DNA from 4 places in the Pseudonocardia broussonetiae genome. Region 4 is predicted to be linked to each of the others. Evidence: predicted binding sites of a transcription regulator. Region 4 holds the regulator's gene; each other region holds the start of a gene.
The links. Region 4 encodes LexA, which represses DNA repair genes until DNA is damaged. Its sites were predicted from a motif close to CGAACACGTGTTCG; they were not measured.

Region 1 (5,171 bases), 1.3 Mb from region 4:
GCCGCTGACCCGGGCGGCGTCGACGGCCTCGTCGAACCGCAGCGCCCAGGCCAGCGCCACCGCCAGGCGCGCGCGCAGGTCCGGCTCCCGCTCGTCGCTGCCGGGGAGCAGGTCGAGCGCGGCCCGCAGGAACGCCGCGTGCTCGTCGTGGGCGCCGGTGCGGCGGGCCTGCTCGGCCGCCTCCAGCGCCGGTGCGACCCCGGCCTCCGCGCCCGGCAGCCCGGCGGCGCGGTGGTACTGCGCCGCCACCTCGGCCGCCGCGACGCGCACCCCGGCCGCCCGGGCGGCGTCCAGCGCGACGGCGAGGTCGCGGTGCAGGCGGAGCCTGCGCGACGGGTTGAGCTCGCCGTGCACCGCGTGCCGGATGAGCGCGTGGGTGAAGTCGTAGCGGTCGGGCCGGGTGTCGGGGACGACCAGCCCGGCGCCGAGCACGTCGTCGAGCGCGGCGAGCGCCTCGGCGTCGTCGAGCCCGGCGACCGCGCGGACCGGCTCGAACGGGAACGGGCCCTCGATGCCCGCGGCGGCGTCGAGCAGCCGGCCGGCCCGTGCGGGCAGCCGCGCCCGGCGCCGTGCGACGACCTGCCGGACGCCCTCGGGCACCGCGGCCAGCGGCAGGTCGGTCCCCAGCCGCCCCTCGCCGTCCGGGCGCAGCACCCCGTCGTCGTGCAGGTGCCGCACGATCTCCCGGGCCAGGAAGGGGTTGCCGTCGGTCTCGGCGCGCACGGCCGAGACCAGCTCCTCCGCGACCGGCGCGCCGGCGGTGTCGCGGAGGAGGCGGGCGAGGGCGGCGCCGCCGATGCCGCCGAGGCGCAGCTCGCGGCACTCGGCCTCGCTGCGCAGGGCGCCGAGCGCGTCGGTGAGGGGGTGCCGGGCGTCGACCTCCTCGCCCCGGTAGGCGACGACGACGAGCACCGGGTCGCGCGCCGTCACCCGCGCGGTGTGCCGGAGCATCGCCACCGTGCCGCTGTCGGCCCAGTGCAGGTCGTCGAGCAGCAGCACCAGCGGCGCCGCCGCGGCCATCGCGGAGACCCGGCGGGCGACGGCGTCGAGCAGCCGGGTGCGCAGCTCGTCGGGGCGCAGGGCCTCCGCCGCCCCCTCGGGTCCGCCGGCGGAGACGAGCGCGGCGACGGCCGGGTCGTCCGTGCCGTGCCGGCCCAGCGCCTCGGCGAAAGGGTGGAACGGCAGCGCCCCGCCCTCCGGGCAGCGGCCCGTCAGCACGCACGCGCCCCCGGCCTCCGCGGCGGACGCGAGCTCGGCGAGCAGCCGCGTCTTCCCGATGCCCGGCTCGCCGCGGAGCAGCACGACCCCGCCCCGGCCCGCCGCGGCGTCGGCCACGTGCGCCCGCAGCGCGCCGAGCTCGCGCTCCCGTCCGACGAACGTCCCGCGGCCGCCCAGCGCGGGCGCCGCCGCAGGCGCGGGGTCGTGGGCCGGCGCCGGGGAGTGAGCCAGCGCCGGGTCGTGGGCCAGCACCGCCGCGTGCAGCGCGCGCACCTCGGGACCGGGCTCGACACCGAGCTCCCCGGCCAGCACGGCGCGCAGCCTGCGGTGGGTCTCCAGGGCCTCGGCCTGCCGCCCGTCGCGGTAGAGCGCCAGCATCAGCTGCGCCCACCCCCGCTCGCGCAGCGGGTGGTCGGCGACCATCGTCTCCAGCGCGGCCACCGCCTCGCGGTGGCGCCCCAGCGCGAGCACCGCCGCGGCGCGGTCCTCCGCCGCGGACGCGCGCAGCTCCGCGAGGCGGGCTGCGGCCGTGCGCGCGAACGCCCGGTCGGCGAACTCCTCGAGCCCCGGCCCGCGCCACAGCGCCAGCGCCCCGTCGAGCGCGTCGAGCGCGCCCGCGTGGTCGCCGCGCGCGAGGGCCCGGCGTCCGGCCGCGACCCGCGCCTCGGCGAGTGCCGCGTCGATGCCGGGGACGTCGGCGTCCGGGTCGCCGGTGCCGCGGTCGCCGGTGATCGGGACCTCGAGAAGGTAGCCGGGGGCGCGGGTGCGGATCGTGACGCCGCCGCCGTCGAGCGCCCGGCGCAGGCGCAGCACGTAGTTCTGCAGCGTCTTCGCCGCCGTGCGCGGCGGCGCGCCGTCCCAGAGCGCCTCGACCAGACGGTCCTCGGCGACGACCTCGCCGTGGTGCACGGCCAGCACCGCCAGCAGGCAGCGCTCCTTGGGCCCGACGGGGCGGACCGCGCCGTCCCGGCCGAGCACCTCGACCGGTCCGAGGAGTCGCAGCGCCACCGCCGGCATCCGCACAGGGTCCGCGCCGCCCCGCCCGCTGTCCAGGAGCCGTTTCGTGCGGGCGCTACGGCACCAGCACCGCGCGGCCGTGCACCCGGCCGTGCTCGAGGTCGGCGAACGCGTCGGCGAACGCCTCCAGCGGGTAGGTGCGGGTCCGGATGCCGACGCCGCCGGCCGCGGCCAGCGCGACGAGCTCGCGCAGGTCGTCGTGCGTGCCGACGGCGTTGCCGACGACGCTGATCTCGGGCAGCACCAGGGTGAAGGTCGGCACCCGGAGCTCGCCGCCGTACCCGACGACGAAGTAGGTACCGCGGGGCCGCACCATCGCCAGCGACGAGGCGACCGCGTCCCCCTCGCCGACGAAGTCGAGCACGGCCTCGGCGCCCGCGCCGCCGGTGAGCTCGGCGACCCGGTCGCCGTGGCGCCCGTCGGCGGGCACGGCGTGGTGCGCGCCGCAGTCGGTGGCCAGCTTCAGCGACTCCGGATCGGGGTCGACCGCGATCACCTCGGCGGCGGTGAGGGCGCGCAGGCACTGCACGGCGATGTGCCCGAGCCCGCCGATCCCGACCACCACCACGCGGGCCCCCGGCCCGAGCAGCGGCACGGCCTTGCGGACGGCGTGCATCACGGTGAGGCCGGCGTCGGCGTGCGGGGCGACGGCCGCCGGTTCCAGGCCGGCGGGCAGCGCCAGCACCGCGCGGTCGGTCGTGCGCATCAGCTCCGCGAAGCCGCCCGCGCGGGTGAGGCCGGTGAAGTCGAGCCCGCGCGCGCAGCGCATGTCGTCGCCGGTGCGGCAGGCCGGGCACGTCCCGCAGGACGACTGCGGGTGGCAGATGACGGCGTCGCCGACCGCGACGTTCTCCACCGCGGTACCGACCTCGTGCACCCAGCCGGTGGTCTCGTGGCCGAGGACGAGCGGCAGGTCGGTGGGCACGGCCGGCGCGAACCAGCCGTCCCGGATGTGCAGGTCGGTGCGGCACAGGCCGGCACCGCCGACGCGGACGACCACGTCGTGCGGTCCGGTCGCGGTGGGCTCGGGCACCTCGTCGAGCCGCGGGGACTCGGAGTAGGCGTGCAGGCGGACGGCCTTCATGGTCGGGACCTCCGGTGTCGGGAGCGGGGCGCGCCGAGCGTGTCCCCGACCGGTCGCGCACCGGTCGCGGTCCGGTCGCGCCCGGCGTGCCCCCGAGGCCCCGGGCCCGTCCGCCGGTAGCCTCCGCGTCGAACGGGTGTTCGCGGAGGGGAGCTCGGGTGCGCGTGCTGGGGGTCGACCCGGGGTTGACGCGGTGCGGCCTGGGCGTCGTGGACGGGTCGAGCGGGCGGTCCGTCCGCGCCGTCGCCGTGGACGTGGTGCGCACCGCGCCGGACCTGCCGCTGGAGCGGCGGCTGCTCGCCGTCGGCGCCGAGGTGGAGCGGTGGATCGCGCTTTACGGGCCCGACGTCGTGGCGATCGAGCGGGTGTTCAGCCAGCACAACGTGCGCACGGTGATGGGCACCGCGCAGGCCAGCGGGGTGGTGGCGCTGCTCGCCGCCCGCGCCGGGCTGCCGGTCGCGTTCCACACCCCGAGCGAGGTGAAGGCCGCCGTCACCGGCGAGGGGCGGGCGGGCAAGGAGCAGGTGACGACCATGGTGACGAAGGTGCTCGGGCTGGCCGAGGCGCCCCGCCCCGCCGACGCGGCCGACGCCCTGGCGCTCGCGATCTGCCACTGCTGGCGCGCCCCGATGCTCGACCGGATGGCGCAGGCCAAGGTGCGCAGCGACGAGCTGGCGAAGGCCCACCGAGCCCGGCTGGCGGCGGCGGCGCGAGCAGCGCGGTAGCGCCGCGGTGGCCCACCGGGCGGCTCGCACACAGGCCGCGGGGCCCGCACACAGGGCCGGACCTGTGTGCCACCACCGGACGGTGTGTGCGAGCCTCCCGCGGGCGGCCGCCGGGGGTCGGTAGCGTGTCGAACTGTTGTTCGTCGTCGAGAGGGGTTGTGCGTGATCTCGTCCGTGCGGGGTGAGGTGCTGGAGATCGCGCTCGACCACGCGGTCGTCGAGGTCGGCGGGGTGGGGCTGGCCGTCGTCGCGGCCCCCAACACCCTCGCCGGGCTGCGCCGCGGCGAGCAGGCGCGGCTGTCGACCACGCTGGTGGTGCGGGAGGACTCGCTCACGCTGTTCGGGTTCGCCGACGCCGAGCAGCGCGAGCTGTTCGGGCTGCTGCAGTCCGTCGCCGGGATCGGGCCGCGGCTGGCGCTGGCCACCCTGGCCGTGCTGAGCCCCGACGACGTCACCCGCGCGCTGCTCGACGGCGACACGAAGGTGCTGACGCGGGTGCCCGGCATCGGGCCGAAGGTGGCGCAGCGGATGGTGCTCGAGCTCAAGGACAAGGTGGTGGCCGTGCCCGCCACGGCGAGCGCGCTGACGCTCCCGGCGGCGGGGGGCACCCGCCGCGACGAGGTGGTGGAGGCCCTGGTCGGCCTGGGCTTCACCCCGCGCCCCGCCGAGGAGGCGGTGGCCGCGGCGGCCGTCGAGAACGCCGACGCCGACGCCGCGACGCTGCTGCGCAGCGCACTGACCCGCCTGGGTCGTCGTGGGTGAGCTGACGCCCGCCGCGGACGAGGAGGACGTCCTCGTCGACGCCACGCTGCGCCCGCGCAACCTCACCGAGTTCGTGGGGCAGCCGCGGGTGCGCGAGCAGCTGTCGCTGGTGCTGCAGGGCGCGCAGCGCCGCGGCAGCCCGCCCGACCACATCCTGCTGTCCGGCCCGCCCGGCCTGGGCAAGACGAGCCTCGCGCTGATCGTCGCCGAGGAGCTCGGCGCGGCCATCCGCCTCACCTCCGGGCCCGCGCTGGAGCGGGCGGGCGACCTCGCCGCGATGCTGTCCAACCTCGCGCCCGGCGACGTCCTGTTCATCGACGAGATCCACCGCATCGCCCGCCCGGCCGAGGAGATGCTCTACCTCG
Region 2 (5,171 bases), 2.2 Mb from region 4:
CGGGTCGGGCGTGCGCCGCTCCGCCGGCACCGGGATGGACCGCCGCCCGGACAGGTAGGCGCCGGTGAGCGAGGTGTCGTGGGACTCCAGCCCGTCGACGGGGCCGCTGTAGACGATGTGCCCGCCGTGCTCGCCCGCGCCCGGGCCGATGTCGACGGCCCAGTCGGACGCCCGGATGGTGTCCTCGTCGTGCTCGACGACGATCAGCGTGTTGCCCAGGTCGCGCAGCCGGACCAGCGTCTGGATGAGCCGGCGGTTGTCGCGCTGGTGCAGCCCGATCGACGGCTCGTCGAGGACGTAGAGCACGCCGACCAGGCCCGAGCCGATCTGCGTGGCCAGCCGGATGCGCTGCGCCTCGCCGCCGGACAGCGAGCCGGCCGCGCGCGAGAGCGAGAGGTAGTGCAGGCCGACGTCGAGCAGGAAGCCCAGGCGCGCCTGCACCTCCTTGAGGATGGAGCCTGCGATGACCGTCTGCCTGCGGTCGAGCACCATCCCGTCGAGGAACTCCGAGCACTCGGCCACCGACATCGCCGAGATCTCGGCGATCGACCGCTCGCCCTGGTCGCGGTGGGTGAGCGTGACGGCGAGGACCTCGGGTCGCAGCCGCGCGCCCTTGCAGACCGGGCACGGCACGTCGCGCATGTAGCCCTCGTAGCGCTCGCGCTGCGAGTCGGACTCCGTCTGGTCGAGCCGGCGCTCCAGGAACGGGATGACGCCCTCGTAGCTGGCGTAGTACGAGCGCTCGCGGCCGTAGCGGTTGCGGTAGCGGACGTGCACCTGGTCGTCGCTGCCGTGCAGCACGGCCTTCTGCTCGGCGGCCGACAGCTTGCGCCACGGCGTGTCCATCCGGAACCCGATCGCGCTCGCCAGCCCCTCCAGCAGCCGCCCGAAGTACTCGGCGGACTGCCCGGTGGACCACGGCGCGATCGCCCCGGCGGCCAGGGAGGCGTCCGGGTCGGGCACGACGAGCTCCGGGTCGACCTCCTTCTTGATGCCGATGCCGCTGCACTCCGGGCACGCGCCGTAGGGCGAGTTGAAGGAGAACGTGCGCGGCTCCAGCTCGTCGAGCGCGAGCGTGTGCCCGTTGGGGCAGGCCATGCGCTCGGAGAACCGGACCTCGCGGTGCAGGTCGTCCTCGGGGAGGTCGACGAACTCCAGCACGATCAGCCCGTCGGCCAGCCGCAGCGCCGTCTCCACCGAGTCGGTGAGCCGCTGCTTCGCCGACCCCTTGACCGAGAGCCGGTCGACCACGACGGAGATGTCGTGCTTCTCCTGCTTCTTCAGCTTCGGCGGGTTCGTGAGCTGGTGCACCGTGCCGTCGACCAGCACGCGCGAGTAGCCCTGCGTCTGCAGCTGGTCGAACAGGTCGACGAACTCGCCCTTGCGGGTGCGCACGACGGGCGCGAGCACCTGGAACCGCGCGCCCTCCTCCATCGCCAGCACCTGGTCGACGATCTGCTGCGGCGTCTGCTTCTCGATCACGTGCCCGCAGACCGGGCAGTGCGGGACGCCGGCGCGCGCGTAGAGCAGGCGCAGGTAGTCGTAGACCTCGGTGATCGTGCCGACGGTGGAGCGCGGGTTGCGGTTGGTGGACTTCTGGTCGATCGACACCGCGGGCGAGAGCCCCTCGATGAAGTCGACGTCCGGCTTGTCCATCTGCCCGAGGAACTGCCGCGCGTAGGCCGAGAGCGACTCGACGTACCGGCGCTGCCCCTCGGCGAAGATCGTGTCGAACGCGAGGCTCGACTTGCCCGAGCCGGACAGCCCGGTGAACACGACCATGCTGTCGCGCGGCAGGTCGAGGTCGACGCCGCGCAGGTTGTGCTCGCGGGCGCCGCGCACGATCAGACGATCCGCCACGGAATGGCCTCCTGTGTCCGGAAGGGGACGGGACGGCGGTGCTCGCGCCGGTTCCTCCATGCTAAGCAGGGGCACCGACAACCACGCGCCGGCCACGAGGATCGCACAGACGTTCGATCACGCTCGGCGCGCCCTCGTCCGCTCGGCGCCGTCCATCATCGCGGCAGCTCAGCCGGGGTGCGCGTCCCGTTCGCACGCCGAGGGCCCGGCCGTCCCGGCCCTGAGCACACGGCCGTCCGCGACGGCGACCGGTCCTCCCGCTGCGCCGGACGGCCCCGTCACCGCAGGCCGCGGGCGTCCCACCACACGACGCCCTCGTCGACCTCCTCGGTCTCCAGGTCGGCGGCCGCGAGCGCGCGCAGGTACGCCGCCACACCAGGGGCGAGGACGCGGCGCTCGTCCTCGTCGGGCCCGGCCACGACGACCTGCCCGACCGTCCCGCCGGGCGCCGGGTCGGTGTCGACGACCAGCACGTTCCCGCCGCCGTCCTCGGCCAGCGGCCACCACCCCGCGAGCCAGTAGGCGCGCCGGACCGGGTCGCCGGGGCGGACCGTCACGTACTCGGCGTGGGCGGCCGTCCCGGACGGGCCCTCGTGCCGCAGCAGGTCGTCCCACCCGCCCCACGCGGTGCGGGCCTGCGCGACGGGCAGGAAGCGGTGGTGCGGGAAGGCCTGCGGCGCCTCGGGCGACGGCCCCTGCCCGTCGGCGAGCGCGTAGAGCGCCACCAGCTCCGCGGGGAACCGGACGCCGGACGACTCCTGCGCGGCGGCCACCGCCCCGGCGTCGGCCGGTGCGTTCAGGTGCGGGCCGACGTCGAACCCGGCGGCGGCGAGCGCCATGGTCCAGGCGGTCCAGGCGGCGGTGAGGTCGTCCACTCACCCACCCTGGCGCACCCCGCCGGAAGCCCGCCCGGGAGGTCAGCGCACGTAGCCGGCCCGGGTGTCGTCGACGATCAGCGGCCGGTCCAGCGTGGACGGCTCCAGGTCCAGGGGCGGGCGGTCGCGCGGGAACACCGCGGCGGCGGCGAGCCCGGCCTCGTCGAGGAACCGCAGCTCCGGCGCCCGCGGGGACAGCACGAGCGGCGGCGCCGCGCCGGGCGCGGCGAGCGTGAAGCCCCAGTCGCCGAAGCTGGGCACGTGCACGTGGTACGGCGTGACGCCGAGCCCGGCCGCCGCGACGGTCGACACCGTGCGCCAGTAGGCCTGCGGCGTCGAGTAGGGGCTGCCCGACTGCACGACGAGCTGCCCGCCCGGGGTCAGCGCGCGGGCGACGAGGCCGTAGAACTCCGTGGAGTACAGCCGCCCGAGCACGGGGGTGTCGGGGTCGGGCAGGTCGACGACCACGGCGTCGAAGGTGCCGGGCGGCGCCTCGCGCAGCCAGCGGAACCCGTCGTCGACGACGAGGCGCACGCGCGGGTCGTCGAGGGAGTGGTCGTTGAGCTCGGCCAGGCGGGTGCGGCCCAGGTCGAGCACGGCGGGGTCCAGCTCGACCTGCACCACCTCGGTGACCGACGGGTGGCGCAGCAGCTCCCGGGCCGCGAGGCCGTCGCCGCCGCCGAGCACGAGCACCCGCGCCGGATCGCGCGCGAGCACGGGGTGCACGAGGGCCTCGGTGTAGCGGTGCTCGTCGACGCTGGAGAACTGCAGGTCGCCGTCGAGGTAGAGGCGCACGTCGTCGCCCCGCTCGGTGACCACGATCTGCTGGTAGGCCGACGTCTCGTCGACGACGACCGGGTCGGCGTAGAGCCGCTGGCGCGAGGTCTCGACGATGTCCTGGGCCTCGACCAGCAGCACGGCGAGCCCGGTGGCCGCCACGAGCAGCGCCGCCGTGGCGACGGCCCGCGCCCGCACGCCGAGCCGCCCGCGCAGGACGAACGCCGCGACGACCGCGGCGGCCACGAGGTTGACCATGCCCGTCACGGCCGAGCCGCGGATCTGCCCGACCAGCGGCAGCAGCACGAACGGCCAGGCCAGCCCGCCGACCAGCGCACCGGCGTAGTCGGCGGCGTTGAGGTCGGCGACGAGCCGTCCGGCGGAGCGCCCGTCGCCCGCGAGCAGCGTCATCAGCAGCGGCACCTCGGCGCCGACCAGCACCCCGATCACGGCCGTGGCCAGCACGAGCACGGCGCTGCTCGTGCCGTGGAAGGAGAAGGCGACGTAGAGCGCGGTGGCCGAGAGCCCGCCGACCACCCCGAGCACGATCTCGATCGCGACGAACGCCGGCGCCGCGTGCGGCAGCAGCGGCTTGGCTGCCAGCGCCCCGACACCCAGCGCGGCGACGAACCCGGCCACGATGAGCGAGGTGACGGCGATGCCGCCCCCGGCGAGCGTCACGGCCAGGGTGAGCAGCACCAGCTCGTAGACCAGCCCGCACGCCGCGCACACCGCGACCGCGGCGAGCAGGAGCGGGCGCGCCCGGCGCGTCCCGAGCGGCGGGGCGTCGGCGGGGACGTCGAGCACGGGCGGGGCGGTCACGGCCCCGATCCTCCCGTCACGAGAGGGCCGCCGCGTTCACCGCCCCGATCGCGAGCAGGCTCGACCCGACGGCCCAGGCGGCGCCGCTCATCCGGGTCTCGGTGACCAGCGCGCGCAGGTGCCCCGGCACGAAGGCGTCGAGCAGCCGCAGGGCCACGCCCTGCAGGACCACGCCGAGCAGGCCGTAGACCAGCGAGTCGACCAGGCCCTGGCCGAGCGCGTCGTCGCTGGTCAGGATCGCGGTGACCACGATCAGCGCCAGGGCCAGGTGGTTGGCGGCCAGCAGGATCGCGGCGTTGGGGTTGCGGTCGGTGTAGACCTGGTGCCGCAGGTTGCCTGGCGTCAGCACGTCGAGCGCGACGAAGCCCAGCGCCAGCACGGCGAACCCGACGACGAAGTACAGCAGGGTGGCGAGCACGCCCTGACCGAGCAGGGTGGCGTCCACGGATCCGAACTCCATGGCGAAGATCATCCTCACTTCACGTCGTCGTCGTCATCGTCGGTGGCGGCCGGGGAACCGGGGGTGAAGCCCTGGCCGAGGTAGGCGTAGGTGCCGTCGCGGTAGGGGCCGTCGAGGTCCTCGACCCGGACGGTGCTGCCGCCGCTCGCCGGGCTGACGACGACGATGTCGTCGTCGTAGCGCAGGTACTCGGTGCCCGCGTCGGTCGCCCGGGCCGCCGGCGGCACGGCCCCGGTGATCTGCGACGCCGCCGCCGCGACGGGCGCGGCGGCCAGGTAGGTGCTGGTGTCGCCGGACTCGCTCTGCTCGTCGAACGTGTCGTCGAGGAAGCTGCGGACGTCCGAGCCCGCGCCGCAGCCGGTCAGCAGGGCGAGCAG
Region 3 (5,171 bases), 1.2 Mb from region 4:
ACCCCGCCGCGGAGCCCGCCGTCCGCGGCGTCACGGTCACCGCGCACCCCGCCGCGGCGCGCACCGAGGCCGTCGTCGAGACCGCGACCCTCAACTACCGCGTCTTCGCCACCCGCGAGGGCCTGGCCGGCGGCACCACGGCCAACGGGCACGTGATCGCCGAGCGCGACCACTTCGTCGCCCTGCCCTCGCGCCGCGCGCTCGCCCCGCGGAACACCAGCGACTACTCGGTCAAGGTGTGCGCCCCCAACGGCCGCTGCGCGTTCGCGCCGGTGTGGGACGTGGGCCCCTGGAACACCCGCGACGACTACTGGAACCCCTCCGACCAGCGCCAGGAGTGGAAGGACCTCCCGCAGGGCGTGCCGCAGGCCCAGGCCGCGCACACCGACGGCTACAACGGCGGCCGCGACCAGTACGGCCGCACGCCCTCCAACCCCGCCGGCATCGACCTCGGCGACGGCCTGTTCTGGGACGCGCTGGGCCTGACCGACAACGCGTGGGTCAGCGTCGACTACCTGTGGACCGGCTCGGTCCGCCTGTCGCTGGTGAGCTCGGAGTCCCCGGTCGACGTCCTCGCGGCGCCCGACGCGGCCGCCGAGGTCGTGGGCGTGGCCGCCGAGCGCGCGGCCGTGCCGGTGGAGTGCGCGACGACGTCGGGCTCGGACCGGTGGCTGCGGATCGGCGCCGACCAGTACATCGGGGCGCAGGACGTCAGCGACGCCGACGACGTCGCCGCCTGCACCGCCGACACCCCCACCGCCGCACCGGCGCAGTCCGGCGCCGCGGCGGCCACCGACCTCGGGATCACGGGCCCGACCGACACGGCCTCCCCGACGGACGCCGCCACTGCGACCGGCGCGCCCACCCCGACCGACGCACCTGCCCCGACCGACGCATTCTCCCCGACCGACGCACCCTCCCCGGCCCCCGCGATCGTCCCGACCGACGTCCCCGGCCCGTCGGACGCCCCCGGCCCGACCGGCACCCCCGGCCCGGCCCCCGAGGGCGCCCCGGCGGTGGTCGAGGGTGCGGCGAGCGCGGAGCGCGGCAGCTCGGCCGGCGCGACGGCGACGCCCGCGACCCCCTCCTGACCCGCTCCCCTGTTGCAGGAAGGCCACCTTGCTGACGATTCCCGTGAGCAAGGTGGCCTTCCTGCAACTCCCGAGCCGCCGCCACTCCCGGCCGGACCGCGCTCCCGGGCCGCCGGATAGCGTTCCCCCGTGGCCACGCTGAGCGAGTGGGTGCAGGGCGCCCGCCCCCGCACCCTGCCGACCGCCGTCTCCCCGGTCCTGGTCGGCACCGGGGTCGCCGTGGGGGCCGGCACCGTCGCCCCCGGGCGGGCGCTGCTGGCGCTGCTCGTCGCCGTCGCCCTGGTCGTCGGCGTCAACTACGCCAACGACTACTCCGACGGCATCCGCGGCACCGACGACGACCGTGTCGGCCCGCTGCGCCTCGTCGGCTCGAAGCTCGCCGCGGCCACCACCGTCCGCGCCGTGGCGTTCGGCTGCTTCGCCGTGGCCGGCCTGGCCGGGCTGACGCTGGTCTCGCTGTCGCGGCAGTGGTGGCTGATCGCGGTGGGCGCGCTGTGCATCGCGGGCGCCTGGTTCTACACCGGCGGCTCCCGCCCCTACGGCTACGCGGGCCTCGGCGAGGTCGCCGTGTTCGTGTTCTTCGGGCCGGTCGCCGTGCTCGGCACCGTGCTCACGCAGAGCGGCCCGCCCAACCCGCTGGCCGTGGTCGGTGCGGTCGGGGTCGGACTGCTCGCCTGCGCCGTGCTCGTGGCCAACAACCTGCGCGACATCCCGACCGACACCGTCGCCGGCAAGCGCACGCTGGCCGTCGTGCTGGGCGACACCGACACCCGCCGGCTCTACGTCGCGCTGGTGGCGATCCCGTTCCTGCTGTCCGCGCTGGCCGGGCTGCGGGGCTGGCCGATGCTGCTCGCGCTGCTGGCCCTGCCGCTCGCGGTGCCGCCGGCGCGCCAGGTCCTCGGCGGTGCCGACGGGCGCGCGCTCGTCCGCGTGCTGGGCGCCACCGGGGTGCTCCTGCTCGCGTGGTCGGTGCTCACGGCGGTGGGCGCGGCCGTCACCGCGCTCGTCTAGCCCGGACCCGTCCGGGCCCCGGGCTCGACGTCCCTGCGCTCACTCCCCGCGCAGCCGCGACCGCAGCGCCTCGCGCTCCACCGACCGCCTGCGCGAGGACTCCGCCAGCGCCGCGTCCAGCCGCGAGCGCAGCCCGCGGAACAGCACCATCGACAGCGGCAGCGCGACGATCAGCGCGACGAGCACGGAGACGACGACCGGCACCCCCGCGAGCACCAGCAGCACGGCGACGAGGGCGACGAGCCCGAGCCGCGCGAGCGCGTAGAGCCCGACGGTGGGCAGGAGGCCCGGGGCCGAGGGAGACGTCATGGCTCCAGCGTACGACCCGCCCGGGACGGTCGACACTCGTCCGTTTCGTCCTTTAGGCGCCCTTTACCTCCGGACAACCGTTCGAGTACCCGGGGTCCCGAGTGTCACGATGGACCAGGACACCACCTGGAGGCGCACCATGGCAGCACCCTCGAGCAGCGACGAGCGGCTCCTCACGCCCGGCGAGGTCGCCGGGCTCTTCCGCGTCGACCCCAAGACGGTCACGCGCTGGGCGTCCGCGGGCCGCATCGGCTCCATCCGCACCCCCGGCGGGCACCGCCGCTTCCGCGAGTCCGAGGTCCGCGGCCTGCTCGCCGACCTCACCAGCGAGGCCACGCTGCCGCCCGCGCACGGCTGAGCGCTCGGCCGCACGGGTTCACCCCGACGTAGCACCACCTCCGCTAACCTCGACGGCGGAGGTGGTGCACATGCTGTTTCTCATCGCGTTCGTCGGCGCGGCGATCATCGCTCTGGTGCTCTGGAAGGCGATGGGCACCGCGAACGGTGACGCCCTCCCGCAGGGCGAGCGTCCCGCTCCCGGCCCGGCCCGCCCGCGCGTGAGCGGCCCGGACGACGATCCCGACTTCCTGCGTCAGCTCGACGAGCGCGTCAAGCGCCGGGACGAGCCGCCGGCCGGCTGACCGGCGCCCCCCGAGGAGAGTCCCCGAGGAGAGCCCCGACAGGAGTCACGAGCCGCTGCTGTGGGCCGACGCGAACGCGTCGGCCACGGCCGCGGCCAGTTCCAGCAGCGCCAGCCTCGTGGCCGGCTCCAGCCGGTCCAGATCGACCTCCGCCCCCTCCTGCAGGTGCGCGTCGAAGGGGATCCGCACGACCGCGCGGCACCGGGCCGCGAAGTGCTCCGCCACCCGGTCCAGGTCGACGCCGCCCGACGAGCGGCTCACGCTGTTCACCACGGCCACCGCGTTGCGCACGAGGTCGCCGTGGCCGTGCGCGTCGAGCCAGTCCATCGTGGCCGACGCGCTGCGCGCCCCGTCGATCGAGCTCGACGACACGATGATCAGCTGGTCGGCCACGCCCAGCACGCCGTACATGGCCGAGTGCATGAGTCCGGTGCCGCAGTCGGTGAGCACGATGTTGTAGAAGTGCTCGAGCAGGTTGACCGTGCGCCGGTAGTCGTCCTCGCTGAACGCCTCCGACACCGCCGGGTCCTGCTCGCTGGCCAGCACCTCGAGCCGCGACGCGCCCTGCGAGGTGTAGGCCCGCACGTCGGTGTAGCGGCGGACGCGCTGGGCGTCGCGCAGCAGGTTGCGCACGGTGGCGCTGGTCTCCAGCGGGATCTTCTGGCTCAGCGTGCCGCGGTCGGGGTTGGCGTCGACGGCCACCACGCGGTCGCCGCGCAGCGACGCGAACGTGGCGCCCAGCGTGGCCGTCATCGTGGTCTTGCCGACGCCGCCCTTGAGGCTGAGCACGCCGATCTTGTAGCAGCCCAGCAGCGGCTGGTTGATGCGCACGGTGAGCTCGCGGCGCCGCACGTCGGCCGGGCTCTCCCCCGGGTTGAACAGGCGCCCGGACAGCACGTAGACGAGCCGGCGCCAGCCCGACTGCGGCGGCCGCTTGGTCGGGCGCAGCAGCCGCGCCGACGACAGGTCGGGCTGCCCGGGGTTGCGCGCCTGCTGGGCCTCCTGGGCGGCGACGGCGCCCGGGTCGGTCCAGCGCGGGGCGCCGCGCGGCGGGGTGCGCGGACCGGGGTCGGCGGGCGCGGACCCGTTGACCGACGGGGCGGGCACCGGGGCGGACGCGGGCGGCACCGATCCCGACGGCACGGCTCCCGACGGTACGGATCCCGACGGCCCGGATCCCGACGGCACCGATCCCGACGGCACGGATCCCGACGGCCCGGCGCCGAACGGGGGCCGCGGCGGGCGCGGGGGCGGCGGGCCCGCCGCGCGCTCCGGGGCGGGGTGCGGGTCGGCCGTGCGGGGGTCCGGCACGTCGGGTGCGCGACGCGGCGGGGCGTCGGTGGGGGCGGCCGGGGCGCGGTGCGCGGCGGCCCGGCCGCGCTCGGCCCAGGCGTCGACGTCGTCGTGCCCGCTCAGCTCGTCGAGCCGGCTCGACGGCGCCGGGGGCGGCGCGGACGGCCGCAGCGGCAGCGACGCGTCACCCGCGGGCGCCTCCCCACCGGGCTCCGGCGCCGGCTCCTCCGCGGGCTCCGGGTGCCGCACCGGCGCCACGTAGGGCCTCGTCTTGCGGGGGGTCGGGGCGGCGCCCCACTGCTCGCGGACATAGCGGCCCACCGAGCCGTCGGGGTAGTCCCCGTCGCCCTCGGAATCACGCTCCGTCATCAACGCTTCCCGTCGAACCCGTCGTACCGACCGTTGAACCCTGTCACGGACGCCGACGGTAGTCGCGTCGTCGCCCGTGGTCGAGGCGCGTACGGGTGGCCCTCGCCTCGTCCCGTCCGCTCAGCCCAGACCCGCGTAGGAGTGCAGGCCCGCCACCACCATGTTGATGAAGAAGAGGTTGAAGAGCACGGTCGCGAAGCCGGCCACGTTGATCCAGGCCGCGCGGGCCGCGCGCCACCCGGCGGTGGCCCGGGCGTGCAGGTAGGCCGCGTAGATCACCCAGGAGACGAACGCGACGGTCTCCTTGGGGTCCCAGCCCCAGAACCGGCCCCAGGCCGCCTCGGCCCAGATCGCGCCCGCGATGACCGCGAACGTGAACAGCGGGAAGGCGATGATCGTGGTGCGGTAGGCGAGGCGGTCGAGCACGTCCGACGACGGCAGCCGCTCGGCCAGGCGC
Region 4 (5,171 bases):
GGATGCCCCAGGAGCTGCTCGTCGTCAACAAGACCGATGCGGCGGGCGACCTCCAGCTCGCCCGGCTGCGCCACCTGCTGCCCGACGCCGTGTTCGTCTCCGCCCGCCGGGGCGACGGCATCGACAAGCTGCAGGCGCGGATCGCGGAGATGCTGCCGCGGCCCGAGGTCGACGTCGACGTGCTCGTGCCCTTCACCGAGGGCTCGCTCGTCGCGCGGGTGCACGCCGAGGGCGAGGTGCTCGCGGAGGAGCACACGCCCGAGGGCACCCGGATGCACGCGCGGGTCGGTGCCGAGCTGGCCACCGCCGTGCTGCCGTACGTGCTGGTGGAGGGCGCGCGCTGATCCGCCTGCTCGCCGCGGCCGCCCTCGTCGCGGCGGTGGCCGCGCCGCCCGCCGCGCCCGAGACCCGCTGCACCGTCACCGACGACCGGCTGGCGGAGCTGTCCGGGCTCGTCGTCGACGGCGGGCGGGTGTGGGCGATGAGCGACGGCGGCCGCCGCGTCGACCTGCACCGGCTCGACGGCGACTGCGAGGTCGCGGAGACGCGCACGGCCGACGTCGACCCGTTCGACGCCGAGGACCTCGCGCTCGGGCCCGACGGCGAGCTGTGGATCGCCGACACCGGCGACAACGACCGCTCCCGCGACACCGTCGCCGCGATCGTGCTGGAGCGCGGCGGCGACGCCCGGCTGCACCGCTTCACCTACCCCGACGGCCCGCACGACGCCGAGGCGCTGCTCGTCGACGCGTCCGGGGTGCCGTACGTGATCACCAAGGAGGTCGGCACGCCCGCCGGGGTGTACCGCCCGGCCGCGCCGCCCGAGGGCCGCGGGCCGTTCCCGCTGGAGCGGGTGGGGCAGGTGTCGCTGCCGGCGTCGGACACCGAGGGCGGGCCGATCGGCGGCGTGGGCTCGCGCACCGTCACCGGTGCCGGCGCGTCCGCCGACGGCCGGGTCGTCGCGCTGCGGACCTACACCGACGCCTGGCTCTTCCCGGTGCCCGACGGGGACCTCGCCGCCGCGCTCGCGGCGGAGCCGGCCCGCGTGCCGCTGCCCGGCGAGCCGCAGGGCGAGGCCGTGGCGTTCGAGCCCGACGGCACCCTGCTCTCGGGCTCCGAGACGCGCGGCGGGGAGCCCGGCGAGCTGCGGGCCGTGCCCGGGGCCGCCGCCCTCGCCGCGGAGCCGTTCACCCCGCCCGCGGTGGAGCCCGCCGCCCCGGCGGAGCCACCCGCGCCGGAGTGGCTGCCCGCGCTGATCGGCGGCGGCGTGACGATCGGCGTGCTCGTCCTGCTCGCCGCGGCCCTGTCGCTGCGCGCGCGGCGGCGCTGAGGACGAGCGGGCGCCGTAGCACGCGCGTAACCGGACCCGCCGCACCCGCGGATACCGTGATCACGGTCGGAGGGGGGCGCGGTGCCGATCGTCACCGGTTACGAGGACACGCCGGGCGGGCACGACGCGCTCGTCCTGGGCGCGCAGCTGGCCCGGCTCACGGGGCTGAGCGCGGTGGTCGCCACGGTGTACCCGGTCGATGCCCGCGGCCTCGCCGTCGTCGCCCGCGACCCGCGGTGGCGGGAGAAGGCCCGCGCGGTCGCCGCCGGCCGGTTCCGGCGGGCGCGGGAGATCATCGGCGACGGCTGGGGCGACGCCGAACCGCAGTTCACCGCGCTCACACCGGGCTCGGTGGCCGACGTGCTGGCCGACCACGCCGACGACGTGGGCGCGGCCGTGCTCGTGGTGGGCTCCACCGGCCACGGGCTGCTGGGCCGCCTCGCGCCGGGCCGGACGGTGCAGCGGCTGCTGCCGCTCGCGCGCTGCCCGGTGGCGATCGCCCCGCGGGGGTACCGGCACACCGGCACGGGGACGATGACCGTGGTGGCGGTGGCCTACGACGGCAGCGCGGAGGCCGACCGGGCGATGACCGTGGCCGTGCACCTGGCCGGGCGGACCGGGGCCGCGGTGCGGGTCGTGACCGTGGCCGAGGACGACGACGGCGTGCCCGCCGCGCAGGCGCTCGCGCACAAGGGCATCGCGTCGCTGCCCGTGGAGATCGACGCCCTGAGCGACGTCGTGGTCGGACCGGTGGCCGCCACCCTCGCCGCGCTGCCCGACCGCACCGACGTGCTGGTGGTCGGGTCGCGCGGCTACCGGTTCATGCAGCGCCTGCTGCTCGGCGGGGTGGCGGGGGTGCTGGTGCGCACCGCCCGCTACCCGGTGATCGTGGTGCCCGGTCCGGACCACGCCGGTGCCGGAGGTGGCATCAGAGGCGGCGCAGCACCGTGACGACGCGCCCGAGCACGGTGGCGTCGTCGCCGGGGATCGGGTCGTAGGCGGCGTTGGCCGGCATCAGCCAGACGTGCCCGTCGCGGCGGGTGAACGTCTTGACGGTGGCCTCCCCGTCGATCATCGCGGCCACGATCTCGCCGTTCTCGGCGACGGGCTGCTGACGCACGACGACCCAGTCGCCGTCGGTGATGGCCGCCTCGACCATCGAGTCACCGCGGACCCGCAGCAGGAACAGCGTGCCCTCGCCGACGATCTCGCGGGGCAGCGGGAAGACGCTCTCCACCGCCTGCTCGGCCAGGATCGGCCCACCGGCGGCGATCGTGCCCAGGAGCGGGACGAACGCGGGCGCCGGCCGCTCGACGACGCCGGACTCCGACGGCGGCGCCTCGGGCTGGTCGTCGGGCGGGCGGACGTCGACCGCGCGCGTGCGGTTGGGGTCGCGCCGCAGGTAGCCCTTGCGCTCCAGCGTGCGGAGCTGGTGGTGCACCGACGACGTCGACGTCAGGCCGACGGCGTCGCCGATCTCGCGCACGCTCGGCGGGTAGCCGTGGCGCTCCACCCAGTCGCGGATGACCTCCAGCACCTTGCGCTGGCGGGGAGTGAGGCCGACGGGGGCGCTCGCGGGGTCGGGGAACGTGCTCACCTGGGCGGTGGGCCCGGGGCGCACCCCCTCGTCGTCGCCACCCGTCCGGCCGGGCTCGTCCCGTGCCATGTGCTCGCGCCTCCTCGTCGATTCCGCGCGGTTCCCGGAGTGTCCGGGAACCGTTCGTGCCGTGGCGGACGGGCGCGCTCGCGCGCACCGGTTCCGCCGTCGTGACCACGACCGTAGCCCCGATCCCGGCTCCCGCCAAACACATGTTCGAACGACACGCCCCGATTCCTCGATTCTGTCGGTGGTGGGTGGTACACATCGCGGAGAGCTCGTTCGAACACCTGTTCGTCGTTCGAACGGCCACCAGGAACGGAACGGCGAACGGCACGAGCGGGTCCGAGCGGAAGGTGGAGTCCGGTGCACGATCAGATCGAGGACGGAATGCGGCGGGGCGGCACGGCACTGCACCCGGTGGCACCGCACCCGGCGGCGCCGCGGGCGGCCGCGCGCTCCGCGGCCGCGCAGGCCGCCCAGACTCAGCAGGCCCAGCAGGCCGCGCAGGCCCCGCAGGCCCCGCAGGCCGCGGTGCGCCCGGCGCGGGCGGTGCCGCGCCGCGGGCGGGCCCACGGGCCGCGCCCGGTCCGCCCGCGGGTGGTGGCCACGGCCGCGCGCCCGGTGCAGCCGCCGCGCCCGCAGCGGCCCGGCGACCAGCGGCCCGGGGAGCACCGGCCGGGGGAGCAGCGGACGGGGGAGCGGTGGGCCGACGAGCGGTGGGTCGGCGAGCCCGGCCGCCGCGGCGAGCGCGTCCTGCTGCGCACGGTCCCGGTGCTCCCGCCGGAGGTCCTGCGCCGCCGGCGGGTGGTGGCGACGATCGGCATGGCGCTGCTGTCGGCCGCGGTCGTCGTCCTGCTGGGGCTGCTGGCCGACGTCGCCGCGGCAGCCCGGCACACCGACCGTCCCGCGGAGGTGACGAGCACGTCCCCCACAGCGGTGGTGCCGCCGTCCCTGCAGGTGACGGGGGCCGTCGGCGACTGACGCTCCGCGCGCGGCGCCGGGCGCCGTCGCGGCCGCGTTCCCGTTCGGACGACATGGGGCACGGATAGTGCCTCCCCGGTTTTGCCGCCCCTACATGTTGTGGTTACATGGACGTCGTTAGCCCAGGGATGGGGTTCCGGCTCGTCGGAGGTGGTGTTCGTGCGCTGCCCTTTCTGCCGTCACTCCGACTGCCGGGTCATCGATTCCCGTGAGGTCGACGACGGGGTCGCCACCCGCCGTCGGCGCTCCTGCGCCTCCTGCGGGCGCCGGTTCACCACCGTCGAGGAGGCGGTGCTGGCCGTCGTCAAGCGCAGCGGGGTCACGGAGCCCTTCAGCCGCGACAAGGTCGTCAGCGGTGTCCGCCGGGCCTGCCAGGGCCGTCCCGTCGACGAGGACGCGCTGGCCCAGCTCGCGGCCCGCGTCGAGGAGGCCGTCCGCGCGGGCGGCACCGCCGAGATCCCCAGCCACGAGGTCGGCCTGGCCATCCTCGGGCCGCTCCGCGAGCTCGACGAGGTCGCCTACCTCCGGTTCGCGAGCGTCTACCGCTCCTTCTCCTCGATCGAGGACTTCGAGAAGGAGATCGCCGACCTGCGCGACACGCCGGCGCGCGACACACCAGCCCGCGCCGCGCCCACCTGACCGACCCGTCCGATCGGCGGCCGCACGCGGCCGCCCGACGCATCGCCGCGCCGTCACCGCACCCCGTGCCGTTGTCTCTACGACAGCGCGCAGCTCGACCGCCACGCCCCGACACCCATGCCGTACTTGGCGCGCCCGGACCCCGTCCGTCGTGCGCGCAGGAGAGGGAACACCCATGACCGAGACCGTCGGCACCACGTCCGGACGCGGGAAGAAGGCCTCGCGCTCGTCCCGCCCAGCGGGCCTCACGATCGAGCGGATCCACACCACCGCAGGCGTGCACCCCTACGACGAGGTCACGTGGGAGCGCCGCGACGTCGTCATGACCAACTGGCGCGACGGCACGGTCAACTTCGAGCAGCGCGGCGTCGAGTTCCCGAGCAGCTGGTCGGTGAACGCCACCAACATCGTCACCAGCAAGTACTTCCGCGGGGCCGTCGGCTCCCCGGAGCGCGAGTCGAGCCTGCGCCAGCTCATCGACCGCGTGGTCGGGGTGTACCACCGCTCGGGCCTGGAGAACGGCTACTTCGCCACCGACGCCGACGCCGAGGTCTTCGCCCACGAGCTCACCTGGATGCTGCTGCACCAGGTGTTCAGCTTCAACTCCCCGGTCTGGTTCAA

Region 1: ruvC (crossover junction endodeoxyribonuclease RuvC) is a predicted target of LexA. The motif match lies at 3,449-3,462, and genes of this name have one in related genera.
Region 2: uvrA (excinuclease ABC subunit UvrA) is a predicted target of LexA. The motif match lies at 1,963-1,976, and genes of this name have one in related genera.
Region 3: HOP40_RS11325 (BldC family transcriptional regulator) is a predicted target of LexA. The motif match lies at 2,482-2,495, and genes of this name have one in related genera.

Annotation. Positions count from the first base shown of each region.
Region 1 is NZ_CP053564.1:4,856,839-4,862,009, forward strand. Features, by position in the region: gene HOP40_RS23630 (ATP-binding protein) at 1-2,235, opposite strand, end outside; gene HOP40_RS23635 (NAD(P)-dependent alcohol dehydrogenase) at 2,291-3,319, opposite strand; gene ruvC (crossover junction endodeoxyribonuclease RuvC) at 3,478-4,044, shown strand; gene ruvA (Holliday junction branch migration protein RuvA) at 4,207-4,806, shown strand; gene ruvB (Holliday junction branch migration DNA helicase RuvB) at 4,799-5,171, shown strand, end outside.
Region 2 is NZ_CP053564.1:5,744,551-5,749,721, forward strand. Features, by position in the region: gene uvrA (excinuclease ABC subunit UvrA) at 1-1,860, opposite strand, end outside; gene HOP40_RS27815 (SMI1/KNR4 family protein) at 2,139-2,735, opposite strand; gene HOP40_RS27820 (polyamine aminopropyltransferase) at 2,778-4,334, opposite strand; gene HOP40_RS27825 (DUF350 domain-containing protein) at 4,351-4,794, opposite strand; gene HOP40_RS27830 (DUF4247 domain-containing protein) at 4,809-5,171, opposite strand, start outside.
Region 3 is NZ_CP053564.1:2,285,675-2,290,845, reverse strand. Features, by position in the region: gene HOP40_RS11340 (hypothetical protein) at 1-1,091, shown strand, start outside; gene HOP40_RS11335 (1,4-dihydroxy-2-naphthoate polyprenyltransferase) at 1,221-2,102, shown strand; gene HOP40_RS11330 (DUF4229 domain-containing protein) at 2,142-2,411, opposite strand; gene HOP40_RS11325 (BldC family transcriptional regulator) at 2,551-2,769, shown strand; gene HOP40_RS11320 (hypothetical protein) at 2,840-3,052, shown strand; gene HOP40_RS11315 (MinD/ParA family ATP-binding protein) at 3,098-4,714, opposite strand; gene ccsB (c-type cytochrome biogenesis protein CcsB) at 4,835-5,171, opposite strand, start outside.
Region 4 is NZ_CP053564.1:3,526,817-3,531,987, forward strand. Features, by position in the region: gene hflX (GTPase HflX) at 1-344, shown strand, start outside; gene HOP40_RS17415 (hypothetical protein) at 380-1,330, shown strand; gene HOP40_RS17420 (universal stress protein) at 1,412-2,281, shown strand; gene lexA (transcriptional repressor LexA) at 2,259-2,996, opposite strand; gene HOP40_RS17430 (hypothetical protein) at 3,294-3,911, shown strand; gene nrdR (transcriptional regulator NrdR) at 4,071-4,550, shown strand; gene HOP40_RS17440 (vitamin B12-dependent ribonucleotide reductase) at 4,726-5,171, shown strand, end outside.